2 regions of the Kribbella solani genome follow, and region 2 is predicted to be linked to the other one. Evidence: riboswitches for the same ligand, from Rfam matches in the RefSeq annotation. Region 2 holds a riboswitch; the other holds the start of a gene.
The links. A riboswitch is a leader RNA that binds a small molecule or an ion and turns the genes downstream of it on or off. The one in region 2 is predicted to bind ZMP and ZTP.
Positions count from the first base shown of each region.

Region 1: linked by a shared signal. The riboswitch ahead of folP (dihydropteroate synthase) and the one ahead of HDA44_RS06735 (bifunctional 5,10-methylenetetrahydrofolate dehydrogenase/5,10-methenyltetrahydrofolate cyclohydrolase) in region 2 are both predicted to bind ZMP and ZTP.

Region 1 covers NZ_JACHNF010000001.1:3,632,681-3,642,862, reverse strand. Annotated here, with positions in the region: gene HDA44_RS16400 (serine hydrolase domain-containing protein) at 1-180, shown strand, start outside; gene HDA44_RS16395 (TetR/AcrR family transcriptional regulator) at 205-813, opposite strand; gene HDA44_RS16390 (alpha-galactosidase) at 842-3,016, opposite strand; gene HDA44_RS16385 (DUF3159 domain-containing protein) at 3,019-3,651, opposite strand; gene HDA44_RS16380 (FAD-dependent oxidoreductase) at 3,648-4,823, opposite strand; gene folP (dihydropteroate synthase) at 4,911-5,705, opposite strand; ZMP/ZTP riboswitch at 5,775-5,862, opposite strand; gene HDA44_RS16370 (chorismate mutase) at 5,936-6,268, shown strand; gene HDA44_RS16365 (amino acid permease) at 6,442-7,818, shown strand; gene HDA44_RS16360 (GntR family transcriptional regulator) at 7,893-8,654, shown strand; gene HDA44_RS16355 (alkaline phosphatase family protein) at 8,662-9,672, shown strand; gene HDA44_RS16350 (ATP-binding cassette domain-containing protein) at 9,761-10,182, opposite strand, start outside.
Region 2 covers NZ_JACHNF010000001.1:1,534,082-1,544,263, forward strand. Annotated here, with positions in the region: gene dop (depupylase/deamidase Dop) at 1-741, shown strand, start outside; gene HDA44_RS06705 (ubiquitin-like protein Pup) at 817-1,026, shown strand; gene prcB (proteasome subunit beta) at 1,035-1,889, shown strand; gene prcA (proteasome subunit alpha) at 1,929-2,789, shown strand; gene HDA44_RS37020 (NUDIX domain-containing protein) at 2,786-3,484, shown strand; gene HDA44_RS06725 (nitroreductase family deazaflavin-dependent oxidoreductase) at 3,495-3,926, shown strand; gene HDA44_RS06730 (glycoside hydrolase family 84 protein) at 3,929-5,671, shown strand; ZMP/ZTP riboswitch at 5,671-5,755, shown strand; gene HDA44_RS06735 (bifunctional 5,10-methylenetetrahydrofolate dehydrogenase/5,10-methenyltetrahydrofolate cyclohydrolase) at 5,775-6,635, shown strand; gene aroH (chorismate mutase) at 6,675-7,043, shown strand; gene HDA44_RS06745 (prephenate dehydrogenase) at 7,102-8,175, shown strand; gene cmk ((d)CMP kinase) at 8,299-8,976, shown strand; gene HDA44_RS06755 (lysophospholipid acyltransferase family protein) at 8,973-9,701, shown strand; gene der (ribosome biogenesis GTPase Der) at 9,694-10,182, shown strand, end outside.

The DNA of each region.
Region 1 (10,182 bases), 2.1 Mb from region 2:
AACCTGACCCTGCCACAGCGCATGCCGACCGCGGATTGCGCCAAGAGCGCCGAGACGACGATCTGTCTCGACCTCCAGGAGCACACCGCCACCGGCGCCGCCCGTGCAACCCGCCGCGGCGAACCAGCCGGCCGAATGTCCGACTGCCGCACCCACTGGGTGCAACTGACCCGAACCTGAGCTCGGCTGCCGCCGGTTCGGCGATCAGGTCGGGGTCGCGCTCCCGGTGAGGCATTGTTCGATGATTGGGGCGAACCAGGTGACCAGGTCGTCGACGGTGGCGGAGGCGATGGGTTCGAGGCGGACGTTGTATCTGGCTACCGTCAGGCCCAGGATCTGGGCGTTCACCATGCCGGCGCGGACCTTGGCGTCCGGGGTGTCGAGGAGGTCGGCCAGGCGGGTGGTGATTTCCCGGTCGATGAACTCGCGCAGGAGTGAGCCGGACTCGTTCGGGGGTGCGGCCGGCCAGGCGAGCATGGCGGTCGGGGTGCGGTCGGACTTGTCGAGGTTGCTGACGAGAGTCCGGACGATGCGTTCGCCGATGCCGTCCAAGCCGCCGGTGAAGATCGATTCGATCGCCGGCGGTACCGCGGCGGACAGGTTGACGGCGGCACCGAACAGGCCTTGTTTGCTGCCGAAGAAGTAGAAGACCATCGCCGGGTCGACGCCGGCCTCGGCCGCGACGGCGCGGACCGTGGTGCCCGCGTAGCCGTGCAGCAGGAACTGGGTGCGGGCAGCGTCGAGGATCCGCTGCTTGCTCTCCGCTCCTGAACGCCAGCGGCCGGGCCGGCCCGGAGGTGTCGCTTCCGTCATGGCCAAGACAATACCCGCGGCTTTCTTTTCAGACGGCCTCGATCAGCAGCAGTTCCGAGGTCAGCGCGGACGCGACCGGTACGCGGATTCCGTTGTCGATCAACGCCCCGCCGTCGAGCTCGCGATCCCATCCGGCGGTGTCGTAGCGGATCCGGTACGCGCGGTCGGTACGCAGGCCGCGGGGACGGAAGTGGTACGAGTCGCCTTCGGCTGCTTGCAGCCGGAAGATGCCGGCGTACGCGCGATCGCCGGTCGGGTCGGCGCACTCCCAGACGATCCACTCGCCCGGTTCGGTCTGCCGCTGGATCGGGGTGTGGTGGAACATGCGCGAGGTGGGCAGCAGCGGACGGCAGAAGTCCTTGTACAGCTCGATGCCATGCCGCCAGCGTTCCCAGGTCGCCGGGTTGCGATCCTGTACGGCCGGGAAGCTCGCGCCGAAGTTGAAGTGGCCGAACAGCCGTACGCGGATCAGGAAGTCGATGTCGGACACGCCTTGGGCGCCCCGGCCCGGGTAGGGCTGGCAGAGCTCTGGCGGCAACGTGATCGTGGCGCCGTTGAGGATCCGCGCGGTAGGGGCGGGTGCGAAGTGGTCGGTCACCTGCGTCCAGTGGAATCGCGACATGATGCCCAGATCGGTTCTGCCGCCGCCGGATGAACAGTTCTCCAGCAGCAACTTCGGATACCGTTCGCGGATAGTGTCGAAGACCTTGTAGAGCGCGTCGTAATAGCGCCACAGAATGTTCTCGGTATAACCATCGCGGTCGATTTCGCCGCCCTCACCGACTCGGAGGTTGTAGTCGATCCGGAAACAGTCGAGCTGGTACCGGTCGATGATTTCGGTGATGGTGTTCTCGAAGTACTCCGCCACCTGGGGCTGGGACAGATCGAGATTCGGAATGACCTGCCCGCGCCGGTGCATGAACCATTCCGGCTTGTCCGCAAGGAGTTTGCTGTTGCTGCCGACGCGCTCAGGCTCCACCCACAGACCGGCGCGTAAACCGTTCTCGCGCGCCCGATCGAGGGCGGCGCGGACGCCTTTGGTCAGCAGCGGGCTTTCCTGGTTCCAGTCGCCAAGACCGTCGATCCAATCGCTCGCCGCGTTGCCGAACCAGTTGGCGTCCAGCATGAACAGCTCGGCTCCGAGTTCGGCGGCAAGGTCGATCTCGGCGTAGAGCTGTTCCTCGGTGATCTGGCCTTGCGCGGCGGCCCAGGTGTTGAGCTCGACGAGATGTTGCGCGCCTTGCGGTTGCGGGGGAGCGACACTCGTACGGATGTGCCGGTGGCGCGCCTGGATCGCGGCATCGAGGTCGCCGAACAACGCGCCGACGTGGACCTTGGGCGTCTCGGCCGACTCACCCGGTTCGAGGACGCGGAGTGGCGCCGGGCCTGCAAGAGCAACCTCGACGTACGCACGCGCGTCGCAGCGCGGACGACGCGCCGGCTCGAAGTCGTTGAACAGGGTGATCGACCAGTTTCCCGACCAGGCCAGATCGATGGCGAGCAACTCTCCGGTGGCCTCGTTGCGCAGGAAACACGACGGTGCGCCGAAGCCGGAATGGCCGCGCATGCTTTCGATGCCGGAACGCCCGGCCGGCAGTGGTACCCAGTCGAACGCGCCCTCGTTCGCCCAGGACGAATCGGTCATCCGGCCGAGGGTGAACGCCGAGTGTGGGAGGGCCTGCAGTTCCACGTCGGCCGAGGAGAAGTGCTCCGGCGCGAGTACGCCCTTGTCGCCGGCGCTCCAGGCCAGGCCGGACCACGGTGCCACTTTCGCGATGGCACACGGGCGATCTCCGGTGTTGGTGATGACGAGATGGCGGGTGAAGAACGAGGTGCCGTCGCAGCTGGTGTGAACGTCCACTGCCACTGGCCGCTGCTGATGGCGGAGCGCGACGACCGTGTGTACGCCGTCGGTGTGGGAGCCGGTCCATTCCCAGCGGTCGGTCAGTAGTTGGCCGTCGATCTCGAGCATGAAGGCGTGCTGTCTGGTCCGGAGCGGACGGTCGGAGGTGGCTCCGCCCTGCAGGTCCTGCCAGATCTCCAGGCGCTGCTTGGGCCGTCCCATCGCCGACAGGTGGGCGCCGAGGTACTGACCGTTGATCAGTGCTTCCTGGTAGACGAGCCGGTCGCTGTCGACTCGGAGTACGGGAAAGTCCGGTACCTCCGCGGACGTCGGCGTGATGCCGCTGTGGCTGACTTGCACGTTCAAGCGACTCTCCCTGGTTCGATCGGCGCCACGCTCGCGCGCAGGATTCGCCAGCTCACGTACACGCAGCCGGCCAGCGCGGGCATGGTCAGCAAGGTGCTGGCGATCCCGAGCGGGACCACCTGCTCGGTCAGGTACAGCGGGACCATCACGGCCGCACCGATGACGAACTTCGCCAGGAAGACCGCGGTACACAGCTGGTAGCGCCGTCGGCTCGCACGATCCCGCCGCCAGCCGAACCGGTCGCCGCGCGCCGCTCCCACTGCCACGCCGATCAGCGGTAGTCCCACCAGCATGGACGCCAGGAACACTGCGCCGCCGACGATGCTGGCGAGTACGCCGGTGAGGTAGAAGTTGACGGCCTGCCCGCTGCTCCCGGCCATGAACGAGGACACTCCGACCGTGAACAACCCGCCTGCGGCCTGCCAGTACTTGCGGTCGGTCCAGACCCGGGCCACCGCGAAGATGCACACGGCACCGACCGCGATCAGCGCGGAGACCACGACGTTCGCGGTGATCAGGTAGGCGACCAGGAACACCGCCCGGGACGCGATGGCTTCCGCGAGCGTACGCCAGCCACCCAACGCACTGAACAAGGACAACGACTGCTGCGTCAACAGATTGAAGTTCATCCGCCCGACCCCCGCGACACCACTGCTGCCTCCGCCGGGCGGGATGCGGCGGGGGTGGTGAAGTTTTCGTGGCGCATCACGTCTTCGTAGGTGGCGATCGCGGCGTGCAATTCCTTCTCGCCGCGCGCGGCCTGCACCAGTTGAGCGCAGAGCCGGTGCGCGTCCTGCATCGCGAGGTTGCCGCCGAAGCCAGGGGTTACATGGATGGCGTCGCCGATCAGTGTCACCGAACCGGCCGGCCAGACCGGTGGTGGCGGGATCATCCCGTTCCGCAGTACCACTGTGCGGTCCGGCCACGCCGAGTCGACGAGCGTCCGCAATGTCTCCGGCAGGCCGGAGACCAATTCCTGCGCCTGACCCCAGACAGCGGCGGGTGATTCGGCCGTACCGAGTTGCTCTTCCGTCACCGGCAGCGCCCACATCACGTAGTCCTCGGCGTCGGCGACCGCGCGGGAGTCCAGGCCGGGCAGGCACTCCGTACGCGCCGCGACCGGCGGCTGCGTGAACCGCAGTATGCCCATCGCCATCATCGTCCCGCGCACCTGCGCCCGGGCCGCGCTGTGACCGATCAGCTCGGGCAGACCAGTACCGACCACGCGCCGCAGTGGCGTCGCGCCCATCACCATGCGCTTTCCGGTGTCGACGACCTGCACATGCGGCAGGTACTGGCGTCGGACCGCCGAGCCGATCCCGTCCGCGCCGACCAGTACGTCCGCGACCTCCGTACGCCCATCGGCGGACCACGCCCGGACAGTGCCGTCGGCAAGCTGCTGGAACCGAGCGAACGGCGCCCCGAACCGCACCGTGTCCTCCAGCCCGGTCAGCATCACCGCCCGCAGCAACGGCCGGTCGACCTGCCGGCCGGGCCGAGCCGGCCCTTTCGTCCCGTCGAGCGACTGGCTCCGCTCGACCGTGAGCTCGCCGTCCGTTTCGGACAAGGTCAGAGCTTGCTCGCGCGGTCCGCCCATGGTGGCCTCGACCATCGCGACGTGCCCCGGCGGCAGGCACGCGCGCAGCGCCGTCATGCCCCGGTCGTCGAAATGCATGCTGACGCCTTGCGGGCGGCCGCGGGGTTCTTCCCGCTCGTAGACCACGACGTCGATCCCCGCGCGGCGCAGACCTTGGGCCAGCGTCAACCCGCCGAGTCCGGCCCCGACCACGATCACTCTCATCGGCCCCACACCTTTCTTCATCACTTGATGAAGTTAACGGTACAGGCGTCCGCGAGTAAACCCCATCGCTCGATGAAGAAATGCCGGTTACGCGCGTCCCTTGGCCAGGGCGGTGAAGATCGTCAGCGCGTCCGAGAGCGCGGCGACGTCATGCGTACGGATGAAGTCCGCGCCTTGGCCGGCCGCGTACAGCTCCGCGGCCAGGGTCGCCGGCCCGATGTCGGCGAGGTCCTTGCCAGTCAGCGTGCGAAGGAACGACTTCCGGGAAGGTGAGACCAGGACCGGCAGGCCGTAGCCGGCCTTCAGGTCCGCGAGCCCGGCCAGCACCATGATCGACGGCTCGGGCGCGCTGCTGAGGAAGTAGCCGAGCCCGGGATCGACGACCAGGCGGTCGCGACTGATGCCGGCTGCTTGCAGCGCGTCGAGCCGGTCGCGGAAGAAGCGGTCGATCCCTTGTTGTACGGCCGGCGGGTCGATCCGCACCTTCGTCGCCGGGCCACGGTGCTGGACCGCGTGCATGACGATGAGCGTGCATCCGCTGTCGGCCAGTTCGGCGTACCGTTCCGGGTCCGGGAAGCCGTGGATGTCGTTGAGATAGGTGGCGCCATGGGCCGCGGCGTACAACTGCGTCTCGGGTGCGTACGAGTCGATCGACACCGGAACGCGGGCAGTCACCAACTCGTCCAGTACGTCGGCCAAACGGCGGATCTCCGCGTCGACGCTGACCCGTTCGGCGCCTGGATGACTCGCGGCCGCCCCGAGTTCGATGATGTCCGCGCCGGCCGCGAGCAATCGCCACGCCTGCGCCAGCGCATCCTCGGTTGCCAGGAACCGGCCGCCGTCGGAGAACGAGTCGGCGGTGACGTTGACGATCCCGACCAGCCGGGGCCGTACCGTCGACAGTGCCGAAGGAGTGAAGTCATACACCACGCTGTGCCTCCCAGAGAATGTCCCAGAGGCCCAGGCGCGCGGCACAGCGTCAGCTGACGGGGTCGCTCCACGATGGTGACCCATCCAGACGCCAGTCACGACCCACCCGACACCTTACCGGCCGGCAAGCGAACCCGGTGGTGCTCGGTGCGGGCCTGGATGGGCTGCTTATGCTGAACCGCATGACCACGAGCAACGCCGCCGGCCCGCAGGATGTCGACCCGGCGATCCGCGCCGAGCTGGACCGGCTGCGCGACAGCATCGACAACCTCGACGCGGCTCTCGTCCACATCCTGGCCGAACGCTTCAAGTACACCCAGCAGGTCGGCCACCTCAAGGCCGTACACGCCCTGCCACCGGCCGACCCGGCCCGCGAAGCCGGCCAGATCACTCGCCTGCGCGCCCTCGCCGAAACCGCCAAACTCGACCCGGTCTTCGCCGAGAAGCTCCTCGGCTTCATCATCAGCGAGGTAATCCGCCACCACGAGCAGATCGCCGAAGCCACCAAACCCTGATCGGCGGTCGCGACGCTCTCTTGGCGCCCAGGTCGGCTGTCAGCGGTCGATGACTGTAACTGTTAGTGCACGGTTGGTGGCGGTTCGGATGCGAATTGAGCCTTTTCGCTGCCAGGATGTTCGCCGGAGCCGATCCGCCCGGGCGGCCGGAACATCGTTGCGAGGAGTACGACGTGGCTGTCGATGAGTTGTCCGCGGGGCTGAAAGGCCGCCACGTCACGATGATCAGCATCGCCGGCGTGATCGGCGCCGGCCTGTTCGTCGGGTCCGGTACGGCGATCAGCAAAGCCGGTCCCGGCGTACTCATCGCGTACGCCTTCGCGGGGACGCTCGTCGTCCTGGTGATGCGGATGCTCGGCGAGATGGCCGCGGCGAACCCGGACACCGGCTCGTTCTCGGTGTACGCCGACCGCGCGATCGGGTCCTGGGCCGGCTTCACGGTCGGCTGGCTGTACTGGTGGTTCTGGGTGCTGGTGATTCCGGTCGAGGCGACCGCGGCGGCGGCGATCCTGGAGGGCTGGACCGGCGTACCGAAGTGGGTCTGGGCGCTCGCGGTGACGCTGGGTCTGACCCTGACGAACCTGTTCAGCGTCGCGAACTACGGCGAGTTCGAGTTCTGGTTCGCCCTGCTCAAGGTGATCGCGATCATCGGGTTCATCGGGATCGGCGTACTGGCCGTGCTGGGCGTGTTCGGTTCGGACCACAGCGGGATCCAGCATCTGTGGGACACCGGAGGTTTCCTGCCGAACGGGTTCGGCGCGGTCGTGGCCGCGGTCCTGGTGACGATGTTCAGCTTCATGGGTACCGAGATCGTGACGATCGCCGCCGCCGAGTCCGACCACCCGGACGAGCAGGTCGGCAAGGCGACCCGTTCGGTGATTTGGCGGATCGCGTTGTTCTACCTCGCGTCCATCCTGCTCGTCGTCGTGATCGTGCCGTGGAACGAGCCCGGCCTGGCCACCAACGGTTCCTACCAGACCGCGCTGCAGGCACTCGGCGTACCCGGCGCGACGGTCATCGTCGACCTGGTCGTGCTGGTAGCCGTGGCGAGCTGCCTGAACTCGGCGCTGTACACCGCGTCCCGGATGATCTACTCACTCGGCAAACGCGGCCAGGCGCCGGCGATCGTCGTCCAGACCACCTCCCGCGGCGTACCGCGCGGTGCCGTCCTCGCGTCCACTGCGGTCGGCTTCCTGGCCGTGATCTGCAACTACCTCTTCCCCGAAAAGGTCTTCGGCGTACTCCTGGCCACCTCCGGCGCGATCGCGCTGCTCGTCTACTTCGTCATCGCGGTCTCCCAGCTCCGCCTCCGCGCCAAGTTCGACAGCTCAGGCACCCCGCTGCCGGTACGCATGTGGGCCTACCCGTACCTGACCTGGGCGGTGGTCATCGTCATCCCCGTCATGCTCGTCTTCATGGCCACCCAATCCGACCAGCGCCTGAACCTCGGCGCCACCGCGGTCATCGCCCTCACCGTCCTCGGCACCGCCCTGCTCACCCGCCGCAGATCCCGCCGTTCCACCCCCGACAACCACGCAAAGGTCTCGTAGCAGCCACGTCAGTTCATGCATTGTTCATGGATCGAGGTCTGGTAGATGTGTAGACATCTACCAGACTGATGATCATGGCGACTCGAGGCTCGGCGGTCCTGCGGCGCCGGGGAGCAGCGCTGTACGGCGAACTGGCCGGTGATCTCACCGATCGAATCCAGCACGGTGAGTTCGCTCCGGGGGCGAAGTTGCCGCCGGAGAAGGAGCTCGCCGAGGCGTACGGCGTCAATCGGCTGACCGTGCGCCGGGCGCTGTCGGAGCTCGCGCGTTCGAACGTGATCCGGACCGAGCATGGCGTCGGCAGTTTCGTCCGCGAGGCGTCGGTGCGGCATCGGATCGACGACAGTCACGCCGGGCTGGCCGAGAGTATGGCCGCGCGCGGGCTGACCGTCACCCACGAGCTGCTGGAGTCCTCCCGGGTCTGGCTGCGGGATCTGGACGCGGACACCAGAAGCCGGGTGCCTCGCGGTTGGAAACCGCCGCTGGCCCGATTCCGTTTCCGGCGGCTGCTCGACGGTCCGCCGTGGTCGCTGTCGACCGTGCTGATGCCGGTCGGTGTCGCGCCGGCGGACTGGGACGGGGTGAACAGCCTGACGTCGGTGCTCGCCGACCAAGGGCTCCCGGTGATCCGGGCCGAACGTGGATTCTCGGCCGCGGCGGCTGACGACGAGACCGCCCGCTGGCTCGACATCGCGCCGGGTACGCCGGTTCTGGTCGTCAACGGAATCAACACCGACCACCACGGCGTACCCGTGATGTTGCTTCAGCACCACACTCGCGCCGATCGCGCCGAGTACGTCATCCGCTTGACCGAGCAGCTCGAGGGTGAGGAGTGAGTACCCGATGACGAACCGGCAGCGCGTGGTCGTTGCGATGATCGACGGCCTGGACCCGGCGTACGCGACACCGGAGGTGATGCCTGAGCTGGACCGGCTCGGCGCGAACGGTTTGTCGACGGTGGTCGAGGCGATTGCTCCGACCGTCACGAACGCGAACAACGCCGGAATCAGTTGTGCCGCGTGGCCCTCGGAGCACGGCATCACCGGGAACTACTACTACGTCCCGGCGACCGGCGAAGAGGATTACATGGAGAGCGCCGAGCTGCTCCTGCGACCGACGTTGATGACGCAGGTCGCCGACCACGGTGGGAAGGCGGCTTTGCTTACCGCCAAGAAGAAGACGGTCAGTCTGCTCGGTACGAAGACAACGCCGGCCGTCGCGGCGGAGGAACCGCCTGCCGCTTTCGCGGACCGTTACGGCCAGCCGCCCGGAATCTACTCCGCCGGCATCAACCACTGGCTCTGGACCGTGGCCGTGGACGCGGCGCCGGACGCGGCGTTCTTCGCGACGGCGGACCACGGCATGAACTACAAGACGCTGGTGTACGACCTCAACCAGGCACTTGCCAACCGGGACGCACCGGTCCGGCGGGCGCTGTCCGCCGAGAAGGACAAGTACGTGCGTCATCACCGGACGTTCGGTGGTACGGCGTGGATCTGGCTCAACGATCCGCGCGACGAAGGCCGGGTTACCGACGCGCTCAACAAGCTGCCCGGCGTCGAAAGCGTCCTGACCCGCGGCGACGCGGCCGTACGCTTCCATCTGCACCCCGACCGGATCGGTGACCTGGTCGTCCTCGGCGACCCGAACACGGTCTTCGGCGACCTCGCACCGGGGCAGGAGTCGGAGCAACTCCCATCCCACTACAGATCACACGGCAGCCTGCACGAAGTACCCGTCCCATTGGTTGCCCACAACAACGAGTCGCTCCAGTACCGAACCCCACCGAAACACAACAAAGACCTCCTCACCCCACTCCTGACCAACTGGCTGCCCGGCACCCATCACCCGTAGCGCGAGTCCGGATCTTCACAAGCCGGTCCTGAGGCCCGGAAGGGTGGGCTTCCGGGCTTGCAGGTCACCGTGGTTCGGGCGGGTCGTACTAGGTGCTCGACTCGTCCGTGCGGGCGAACTCGGCGATTTCGTGGTCGAGTTCGGCGAGGTCGTCGCCGCCGGCCATTTTGTTGAGTACGTCCTCGCGGGTCGTCTCGTGTTTGGCGACCGTTCCGTAGCTCTGGCCGCGGGTGAGGATGGTGAAGCGGTCGCCCACCGGGAACGCGTGATGGGCGTTGTGGGTGATGAAGACGACCGCCACGCCGCGGTCGCGGGCCTGCGCGATGTAGCGCAGCACCACCCCGGCTTCCTTCACGCCCAGAGCGGACGTGGGCTCGTCGAGGATCAGCACCCGCGCCCCGAAATGCACCGCCCGCGCGATCGCGACGGACTGCCGTTCGCCGCCGGAGAGCGTACCGACCAGCTGGCCGACGTCACGGACCTGGATTCCGATCCGCGCCAGCTCGGCGT
Region 2 (10,182 bases):
ACCACGTCACTGGTGCTGGCGATGATCGAGGACGGCTGGCTCACCGACGATCTGGGCGTCGACCGGCCGGTGACCACGCTGCACGAGGTCAGCCACGACCCGTCGTGTACGCAGCTGCTGACCCTCAAGGACGGCCGCAAGATCACCGCGGTCCAGCTGCAGACGGAGTACCTGGAGCAGGCCCGCAAGTACGTCGAGGACAAGTACGGCGACGACGCGGACCGGCAGACCAAGGACGTGCTGCACCGCTGGGAGCAGGTCCTGGACCAGCTCGCGACCGATCCGATGGGGTTGTCCGACCAGCTCGACTGGGTCGCGAAGTACAAGCTCCTCCAGCAGTACCGGGATCGCGACGGCCTGGACTGGGACGACTCGAAGCTGCACCTGATCGACCTGCAGTACGCCGACCTGCGTCCGGACAAGGGCCTGTACTACCGGTTGGTGAAGTCCGGCCGGATGCAGCGGATCGTGACCGACGAGGAGATCCGGATGGCGGTCGCGCATCCGCCCACCGACACCCGGGCGTACTTCCGCGGCCGGTGCATGCAGCAGTACGCGCCGCAGGTCGCGGCGGCCTCCTGGGACTCGGTGATCTTCGATCTGCCGGGCAAGGAATCGCTGCAGCGGATCCCGACGCTGGACCCGCTCCGGGGCACCAAAGCGCATGTCGGGGCACTTCTTGACCAATGCGACACCGCAAGTGACCTGGTTCGCACCATTACTGGGGGTGCCGCCGGGTAGGGTCGCCGTATACGGAGAAACACTGCGCCGGCCGGTTGGGCGGCCGGCGCGGGCGGCGGTTCTAGGAGGTGGCAGATGGCGAAGGACGGCGGTCAGCAGCACAAGCAGCCGAAGCGTTCGTCGACCGAGGAAGAGGTCGCGCAGGTCGAGGCGTCGGAGGATGTCCAGGAGCGCAAGGAACGGCTCGACGACGACGTCGATTCGATCCTGGACGAAATCGACGAGGTCCTGGAGGAGAACGCCGAGGAATTCGTCCGCGGATTCGTGCAAAAGGGTGGGGAGTGAACCGCTCGATGACTTCTGATGCCTCCGGCCGGCTGCCGGAAGCCTTCCTGACCCCAGGTGGCTCGTCGTTCATGGACTTCCTGGCCGGGCACGCGCCCGACCTGTTGCCCGGACGACGGTCCCTGGGCCAAGGAATGAATCAGGGTGACCTGTCCAGTGAGGTCCCGCACGGCACGACCATCGTCGCCGCCACCTTCCCCGGTGGCGTCGTGATGGCCGGCGACCGGCGGGCCACGATGGGCAACATCATCGCCCAGCGTGACATCGAGAAGGTGTTCCCCGCCGACGAGTACTCGGCGGTCGCGTTCGCGGGCTCGGCCGGCTTCGGGATCGAGATGGTCCGGTTGTTCCAGGTCGAGCTCGAGCACTACGAGAAGCTCGAAGGCGCCACGCTGAGCCTGGACGGCAAGGCGAACCGGTTGAGCGCGCTGATCCGCGGCAACCTGCCGATGGCGATGCAGGGGCTGACCGTGGTGCCGCTGTTCGCCGGGTACGACGAGGACATCAAGGGTGGCCGGATCTTCTCCTACGACCCGACCGGCGGGCGGTACGAGGAGACCCACTTCTACAGCGTCGGTTCGGGTTCGCTGTTCGCCCGCGGCGCGCTGAAGAAGCTGTACCGCGAGGACCTGTCCGAGACCGACTGCGTGACGGTGGCGATCCAGTCCCTGATCGACGCCGCCGACGACGACTCGGCGACCGGCGGGCCGGACATGCTGCGGCGGATCTTCCCGGTGGTCGGCGTGGTCACCGCGCACGGCTACCGGCGGCTGCCGGAGGACGAGGTGGCGGCGCTGGTCGACGCGGCCTGGTCGCAGCGGCACACCCGGCCCGACGGCCCGGCCTCGGCGTCCCTGACCTGACCACCTGCCCGATCGACCGATTAGAGGACGACAGATTCGATGAGCGTTCCGTTCTACGTCTCGCCCGAACAGCTGATGCGGGACCGGGCCGACTTCGCCCGGAAGGGCATCGCCAAGGGCCGCAGCGCGATCGCGTTGCAGTACGCCGACGGCATCCTGTTCGTCGCGGAGAACCGCTCGCCCGCGCTGCACAAGGTGGCCGAGATCTACGACCGGATGGCGTTCGCCGCCGTCGGCCGGTACAACGAGTTCGAGAACCTGCGGATCGCCGGGGTCCGGCTCGCGGACATGCGCGGGTACTCGTACGACCGGCGTGACGTCACCGGCCGGGCGCTCGCCAACGCGTACGCGCAGACGCTCGGCGCGATCTTCTCCTCCGGTGGCGAGAAGCCGCTCGAGGTGGAGATCCTGGTCGCCGAGATCGGCGGCAGCGCGGCCGAGGACCAGATCTACCGGCTCACCTACGACGGCTCGATCGCGGACGTTCGTGGGTACGCGGTCATGGGTGGCGCGGCCGAGCAGGTCGCCGACTACATCGGCGAGCACTACAGCGACGGGATCTCGCTGGCCGGGGCGCTCCGGCTCGCGGTCGACGCGCTCGGCCACGACGGCACCGAGGTCCGCGAGCTGACCTCGGACCAGCTCGAGGTCGCGGTGCTGGACCGGACCCGGACGCAGGTCCGCAAGTTCAAACGGATGTCCGAGGCGACCCTGGCCGGCATCCTGACCGACTCCCGCCCGGCAGCCGACGGCGACACGGCCGGCGAGTCCGGCGGCGAGTCCGGCGGTGCAGCTGGGTCCGGTGATTCGGCTGGAGCTGCTGTGTCGGGCGATGACTCGGCCGACGACGACGCGCCGATCGCGCCGCCGGAAGACCCCGACGAGAACCGTCCGCTGTGACGGATCAGCACGACAACTCAGCCGTCACCGACAACGTGGCGGCTGAGTCGTTTCCGGGGTCGCCGACGGACGACCGGGATCAGCCGACTCGGGCGGATCGGCTGGGTGAGGCGGCTCGGCTCGTGGATCAGGTGGAGCGTCCGGGTGATCCGGTTGCGTGGGAGTTGTTGGCTGAGGAGCCGGGGTTTCAGCGGTTTTTGACGGTGAAGTTGCGTCGTTACCGGATGCCGGACGGGACCGAGGTCGAGTGGGACGTGTTCGGTCCGGAGTCCGAGCAGGGCATCGCGGCCGGGATCACGGTGCTGCCGCTCACCCCGGAGGGCCGGATCGTGACGATCCGGATGTTCCGGGCCGGTCCGGACAGCATCGTGACCAACCTCCCCGGCGGTCTGGTGGAGCCGGGGGAGGACGTCGCGGTGGCCGCTGCCCGCGAGCTCGAGGAGGAGACCGGCTACACCTGCGAGACGCTCGACGTGGTCGGCTGGCAGTGGTCCGGCGCGTCGTCGACGTTTCGCAAGTACGTCGGGATCGCCCGCGGCTGCCGCCCGGACGGGAAGCAGCAGCTGGACGAGGCCGAGGATTGCGTACCGGTGGAGCTGACCGTCGACGCGTTCCGTACCGAACTCCGCACTCCGGGTGCGATGACGGGCATCGATGCGGCCTATTTGGCGTTGGACCATGCAGGACTGCTGTGAATCTCACCGAATGGGGACTGTGATGGCTGACTGGAACACGGGCATTATCGAGGAGTTCCGCGCGAACGACGGCAAGGTCGGCGGCAACTTCGAAGGTGCCCCGATGACCCTGCTGCACCACCGGGGCCGCAAGAGCGGTCAGGAGTACGTCGCTCCGACGATGTACCTGGCCGACGACAACGACCCGGAGACCGTGTACGTGTTCGCCAGCAAGGCCGGCGCCCCGACCGACCCGGAGTGGTACCGGAATCTGGTCGCGGCCGGCGAAGGCACGATCGAGCGCGGCACGGAGACGTACAAGGTGACTGTCCGTGACGTCACCGGCGCCGACCGGGACCGGATCTACGCGGAGCAGGCACGCCGCTACCCGGGCTTCGCCGAGTACGAGAAGCAGACGGCCGGTATCCGCACCATCCCGGTTCTCGAGCTGCGCCGGGCCTGACGATGGAGCCGCGGCAGCGGAGCAGCCGCCCGGACGGATTCGCGCTCGGTGACACCGTCGGCCTGGTGCACGGCCCGGCCACCGATCCGGACGCCGAGCGGCTGGTCCGCGCGACCCTGACCCGCGCGGGTGTCCGTACCGTCGTGGACGGCGAAGCTGCCGTGACCATCCACCTCGGTGGCACCGGTCTCGGCGCGCAACCAGCCAGTGAACTGCCCGCCGAGGGGTACGTAGTTGCTGTCGGCGCCAATCGGATCGTGCTGGACGGCGCCGACGTCCGCGGGACGTACTACGCCGCCCTGACCTTCGACGAAGTTGTCCAAGGCAACGAGGTGGACGGCGTCGAGATCCGCGACTGGCCGGCGCTGCGCTATCGCGGCTCGATCGAAGGCTTCTACGGCACGCCGTGGTCGCACGCCGACCGGCTGGATCACCTGGACTATCTCGGCGCGCACCGGATGAACACGTTCCAGTACGCGCCGAAGGACGACGTGTATCACCGCGAGCAGTGGCGCGACCCGTACCCGGCGGACAAGCTCGCCGAGCTGGGTGAGCTGATCGAGCGGGCGCGCCGCAACAAGGTCGACTTCACTTTCGCGCTCTCGCCGGGGCTCTCGATCCGGTACACCTCGGACGAGGATTACCAGGCGCTGATCGCGAAGTTCGACGCGCTGTACGAGCTGGGCGTGCGGGTCTTCAACGTGCCACTCGACGACATCGAGTACGAGACGTGGCACAGCGCGGAGGACGCGGCGAAGTACGGCACCGGTGGCGGCGCGGCGGGTGCGGCGCAGGCGGACCTGTGCAACCGGGTCCAGCGCGAGTGGATCGCGACGAAGCCGGATGTCGAGCCGCTGCAAATGGTGCCGACGGAGTACTACGACGTCGACGAATCGCCGTACAAGCAGGCGCTGCGCGAGCGGATGGATCCGGCCGTGATCGTGCACTGGACCGGGACGGCGGTAGTGCCGGAGCAGATCACGAGTGCACAAGCGGCCGCGGCGAAGGCGGTGTTCGGGCACGACATCCTGATCTGGGACAACTACCCGGTCAACGACTACGCGCACGGCCGGATCCTGCTCGCCGCGTACACCGGTCGTGAACCGGGTGTCGCGGAGCAGGTCGTCGGCGTGATCTCGAACCCGATGAACCAGGCCGCGGTCAGCAAGCTCGCGCTCTACTCGTTCGCCGAGTTCGGTTGGAAGCCGGAGGTGTACGACGCGGACGCGTCCTGGCGTCGCGCGATCGCCGAGCGGGCCGGGGGAGACGCGGACACGATCCGGGCGCTGGAGGTGTTCGCGGACCTCACCACGTACGACGGGAAGCTGCACCTGGTCAACGCGCCGGTGCTCGCCGGGAAGCTGGCCGCGTTCCGTACGGCCTGGGAGTCGGGTGACCTGGCCGGCGCGATCGCCGACCTCGAGCCGTACTTCGAGGCGATCGAGAACGCACCGGCCCAGCTCCGCGCCGGTTTGGTCGACCCGGCCTTCGCCGAGGAGGCGGATGCCTGGCTCGACGCATCTTTCTACTGGGGTCAGGCGCTGCGCCAGGCGCTCCGGGCGCTGGAGGCGCAGGCCGAGGGCAACAAGTCGGGTATCGCGACGGCGCTTGCGGAGATTCGCCACCTGACGGATCGCGCCGAAGCGATCCGCGACGTCCGGCTACCGCACTCCCGCACGCATCCCCGGATCGGTGACGGAGTGGCTGACGCATTCCTCAGCGAAGTGGCCGGCCGGTTATCCTGACACCGGACCGCGACTGGCGCTGAGGTGGATCACCACCGGGGAACGGTCTGCCATCCGGCTTCGCCGCGCGCCTGGGCACCTGGGAGATGACAGAGGTGCGCGGATGACTGCTGAACTCATGATCGGGACCGACCTCGCCGCCGAGATGGTGGCCAAGGCGGCGGAGCGGGCGCGGGCGTTGCAGGAACGGGCCGGCGTCCAGCCGTGCCTCGCGACCGTACTGGTCGGTGACGACCCGGCGTCGGCCACGTACGTACGGATGAAGCAGAACCGGTCGAAGAAGGCCGGGATCGCCTCGGTCAGCGTCGGCCTGCCTGCCGACACATCGACCGATGAGCTGGTCGCGGAGATCCGGAAGCTGTCCGACGACCCGGCGGTGCACGGCATTCTGCTGCAGCACCCGGTGCCGGCGCAGATCGACGAGCGGGCCGCGTTCGAGGCGATCGATCCGGCCAAGGACGTGGACGGCGTGACGATGCGCTCGTTCGCGGCGATGGCCTTCGGCGATCCCGGTTTCCGGTCCGCGACACCCGGCGGCATCATGCGGCTGCTGGCGGCGTACGAAGTACCGCTGGAAGGCGCGCACGCCGTCGTGATCGGCCGCAGCCCGATCCTCGGGAAGCCGGCCGGTATGTTGCTGCTGGCATCGAACGCGACGGTCACGTACGCGCACTCCCGTACCCGTGACCTGCCCGAGCTGGTCCGGACGGCGGATGTGGTGATCGCGGCGGTCGGGAAGCCGGAGTTCGTCCGCGGTGACTGGCTGAAGCCGGGCGCGGTCGTGGTCGATGCCGGGTACAACGAGGGCAATCTGGGCGACGTGCACTTCGCCGAGGCGGCCGCGGTGGCGAGGCTGATCACGCCGGTGCCGGGTGGGGTCGGGCCGATGACGATCGCGCTGCTGCTGGAGCAGACGGTCGATGCGGCTGAGACGGCTGTCCAGTCCTTGACCACGTTGGCCTAGGCTGGGGGGATCAACAGTCGTGGCCTGAGGAGGCGAGACGTGGCGGTACGGGCGATCCGGGGTGCCACCCAGCTGGACGTCGACGAGCGCGAGCATCTGCTCGAGCGGTCGGCGGAGCTGGTGAAGGCCGTCCTGGAGGCGAACGATCTGGAGAACGAGGACCTGATCAGCATCCTCTTCACCGTCACGTCGGACCTGCGTTCGGAGTTTCCCGCCGTCGCCGGGCGGCAGATCGGGCTCACCGACGTACCGCTGATGTGCATGCAGGAGATCCCGGTCCCGCACGCGCTGCCCCGGGTGGTGCGGCTGATGCTGCACACCGAGACGCCGCGGTCGCGGGACAAGATCCAGCACGTGTACCTGCACGGGGCCGTCGCGCTGCGCCCGGATCTGACCGGCGCCCAGTGAATCAGGTGTGCAGTGAAACCAGGCGCAGTGAAACCAGGTGCAGCGAACCAGGTGTGCGGTGAGTGAGCTGCGTGGTCCGGTCCGGATCGTCGGTACCGGCCTGATCGGTACGTCGATCGGCCTCGCGCTGGCGCGGCTCGGCGTCGTCGTGGAACTCGTCGACGGCAACGCGGACAACGCGCTGATGGCGGAGCGGATCGGCGCCGGATCACGGTCGGTGGAGCTCGAACCACAGTTGGTCGTCGTCGCCGTACCGCCGGATCATGTCGGCGCCGTGATCGCGCGGCAGCTTGAGCAGACCGCGGGCAGCGGCGCGATCGTCACCGACGCGGCCAGCGTGAAGTCCAAGCCGCTCGCGGACGCGCGCCGCCTTACCGGCGATCTCAGCCGGTACGTCGGCAGTCACCCGATGGCCGGCTCGGAGCGGAACGGCCCGCTGGCCGGGCGCGCCGATCTGTTCGACGGCGCGACCTGGGCGATCACCCCGCACGAGACCAGCGACCCGGAGGCGGTCGACCTGGTCCGGCGGCTGGCCGAGGCCGCGGGTGCGCGGACGGTCGAGATGTCGGTCGAGGATCACGACCTCGGTGTGGCCCGGGTGTCGCATCTGCCGCACCTGATGTCGGCGCTCGCGGCCGGTACGCTCACCGACGCGCCGTCGTCGCACCTGCAGCTGTCGGGTCAGGGCGTACGGGACGTGACCCGGATCGCGGCCGGTGATCCGAAGCTGTGGACCCAGATCGTGTCCGCCAACTCGACCGCGCTGACCGGGTTGCTGGAGCAGATCCGGGGCGAGCTCGACCGGCTCCTCGTTGCCTTGGGCAAGGAAGAGGCGGCCGACGAGCTGACCGCGATCCTCGGTCAGGGCGCCTCCGGCGCGGTCCGCGTACCGGGCAAGCACGGTACGCCGCACATCGAGCTGGTCACGGTTCTGGTCACGATCCCGGACCGCCCGGGTCAGCTGGCGCGCCTGTTCGCGGACGCGGCCGAGTCCGGCGCCAACGTCGAGGACCTCCGCATCGACCACAGCCCCGGCCGCCCCGCCGGTGAGGTCGAGCTCGCGGTCAAGCCCGCCTCGGTCGACCAGTTGGTCACCGTCCTGACGGACCGCGGCTGGACAGTCCACCGCTAGCTGTCGGGTTGTTTCACCAGTGGCCTGCTGCAGCACGGCATCGGCGCGACAAGCCGTCAGCGGGCGCCCTTGCCGGGGTGGTCCGGCGCGGGAGTGTCCCTGGGCGGCGGTAATCTTCGGGGCATGATCATCGCTGTGGACGGGCCGAGCGGCTCCGGTAAGTCGAGCACCGCCCGCGGAGTGGCCACCCGGCTCGGCCTGCGGTACCTGGACACCGGCGCGATGTACCGGGCAGTGACCTGGTCGGCGGTCGAGCGCGGCCTGGACCTGGACGACACCGAGGCGGTCGCCGAACGCGCCCGCGAGCTCCGGCTGGAGCTCAGCACCGACCCGGCCGACCAGTTCGTCGTCGCCGACGGGACCGACGTCGCGGCCGCGATCCGGGCGCCGGAGCTGAGCGCGGTGGTGTCGAAAATCGCCACCAACCTTCAGGTCCGCGAGGAGCTGATCCGCCGCCAGCGCGCCATCATCGACGCCGCCCGGCCGACCGGCGGGATCGTCGTCGAGGGTCGCGACATCGCCACCGTGGTCGCGCCGCAGGCCGAGCTGAAGGTGCTGCTGACCGCCGACCAGAACGCCCGGATGGCCCGCCGCGGCGCCGAGCTGGCGGCGGGCTCGGTGACCGCCGAGCAGCTCCGCGACCAGATCGTCCGGCGGGACGCCGACGACGCCACCGTGTCCGAGTTCCAGGTCGCCTCCGACGGCGCGGTCACCATCGACTCGACGTACCTGTCCCTGGACGAGGTCATCGACGCGATCAGCCGCCTCGCGAAGGAGGCCGAGACCCGGGAAGTGCCATGACGGCGGAGATCACCGGGCATCAGGAGCTGCCCCGGACGGACGATCTGCCGCCGTTGCCGTACCGGCTGGCGCTGCCGATGCGGAAGCTCGCCAAGCCGTACTTCTTCCGCAAGTACAACCTCACCATCCACCACGAGGACCGGTTCCCGCTGACCGGTCCGTTGCTGATGACGCCGAACCACCTGAGCCTGCTGGACGCTCCGCTGCTCGGCGCGGTCGCGCCGCGGATGCTGCACCAGCTCGGCAAGATCGAGGTCTTCGGCGGGTTCCAGGGCGTTTTCCTGCGGCGGATCGGCCAGATCCCGGTGGACCGGCGGTCGTACGACCCGCTGGCGGTCCGGCGGTCGATCCAGGTGCTGCGCGACGGCCGGGTGCTGAACATCTACCCGGAGGGCACCCGGGGCCCCGGCGACTTCAGCCGGATTCGCACCGGTGTCGCGTACCTGGCGATGGTGACCGGGGCGCCGATCCTGCCGGTCGCGCTGATGGGTACGCGGTTGCCGGCCGGTAGCGTGGAGGGTCATCCGCCGGCCGGAAGCCGGGTCGACGTGGTGTACGGCGAACCTTTCGTGATCGACCGCGTACCCTTTCCCAGGAGACATTCCGACGTACAGGCGGTCGCTGTCCACATCGGCGACGTGCTGCGCGCCCATGTGAAGGCGGCCGTCGAAGAAACCGGCCACCCACTTCCGGGCTGGCGAGACGAGAAGGACCCCCATGACTGACCTGCCCATCGACGTACCGACGCACGACCGGGAAGACGCCGGTCCGCTGCCCGTGCTCGCGATCGTCGGCCGGCCGAACGTGGGCAAGTCCACGCTGGTCAACCGGATCATCGGCCGCCGTGAGGCGGTCGTCGAGGACACCCCGGGGGTGACCCGGGACCGGGTCTCCTACGACGCGAACTGGGCCGGCCGGGAGTTCACCGTGGTCGACACCGGCGGCTGGGACCCGGACGCGGTCGGGATGGCAGCGCTGGTCGCGGCGCAGGCGGAGGTCGCGATCAACGCGGCCGACGCGGTGCTGTTCGTGGTCGACGCGGTGGTCGGCATCACGGACGCCGACGAGGCAGTGGTGCGGGTCCTGCGGAAGTCCGGTAAGCCGGTCGTGCTGGCCGCGAACAAGGTCGACGACCAGCGGATCGAGTCCGAGGCGATGAACCTGTGGAGCCTCGGCATCGGCGAACCGTTCGCGGTGTCGGCGATG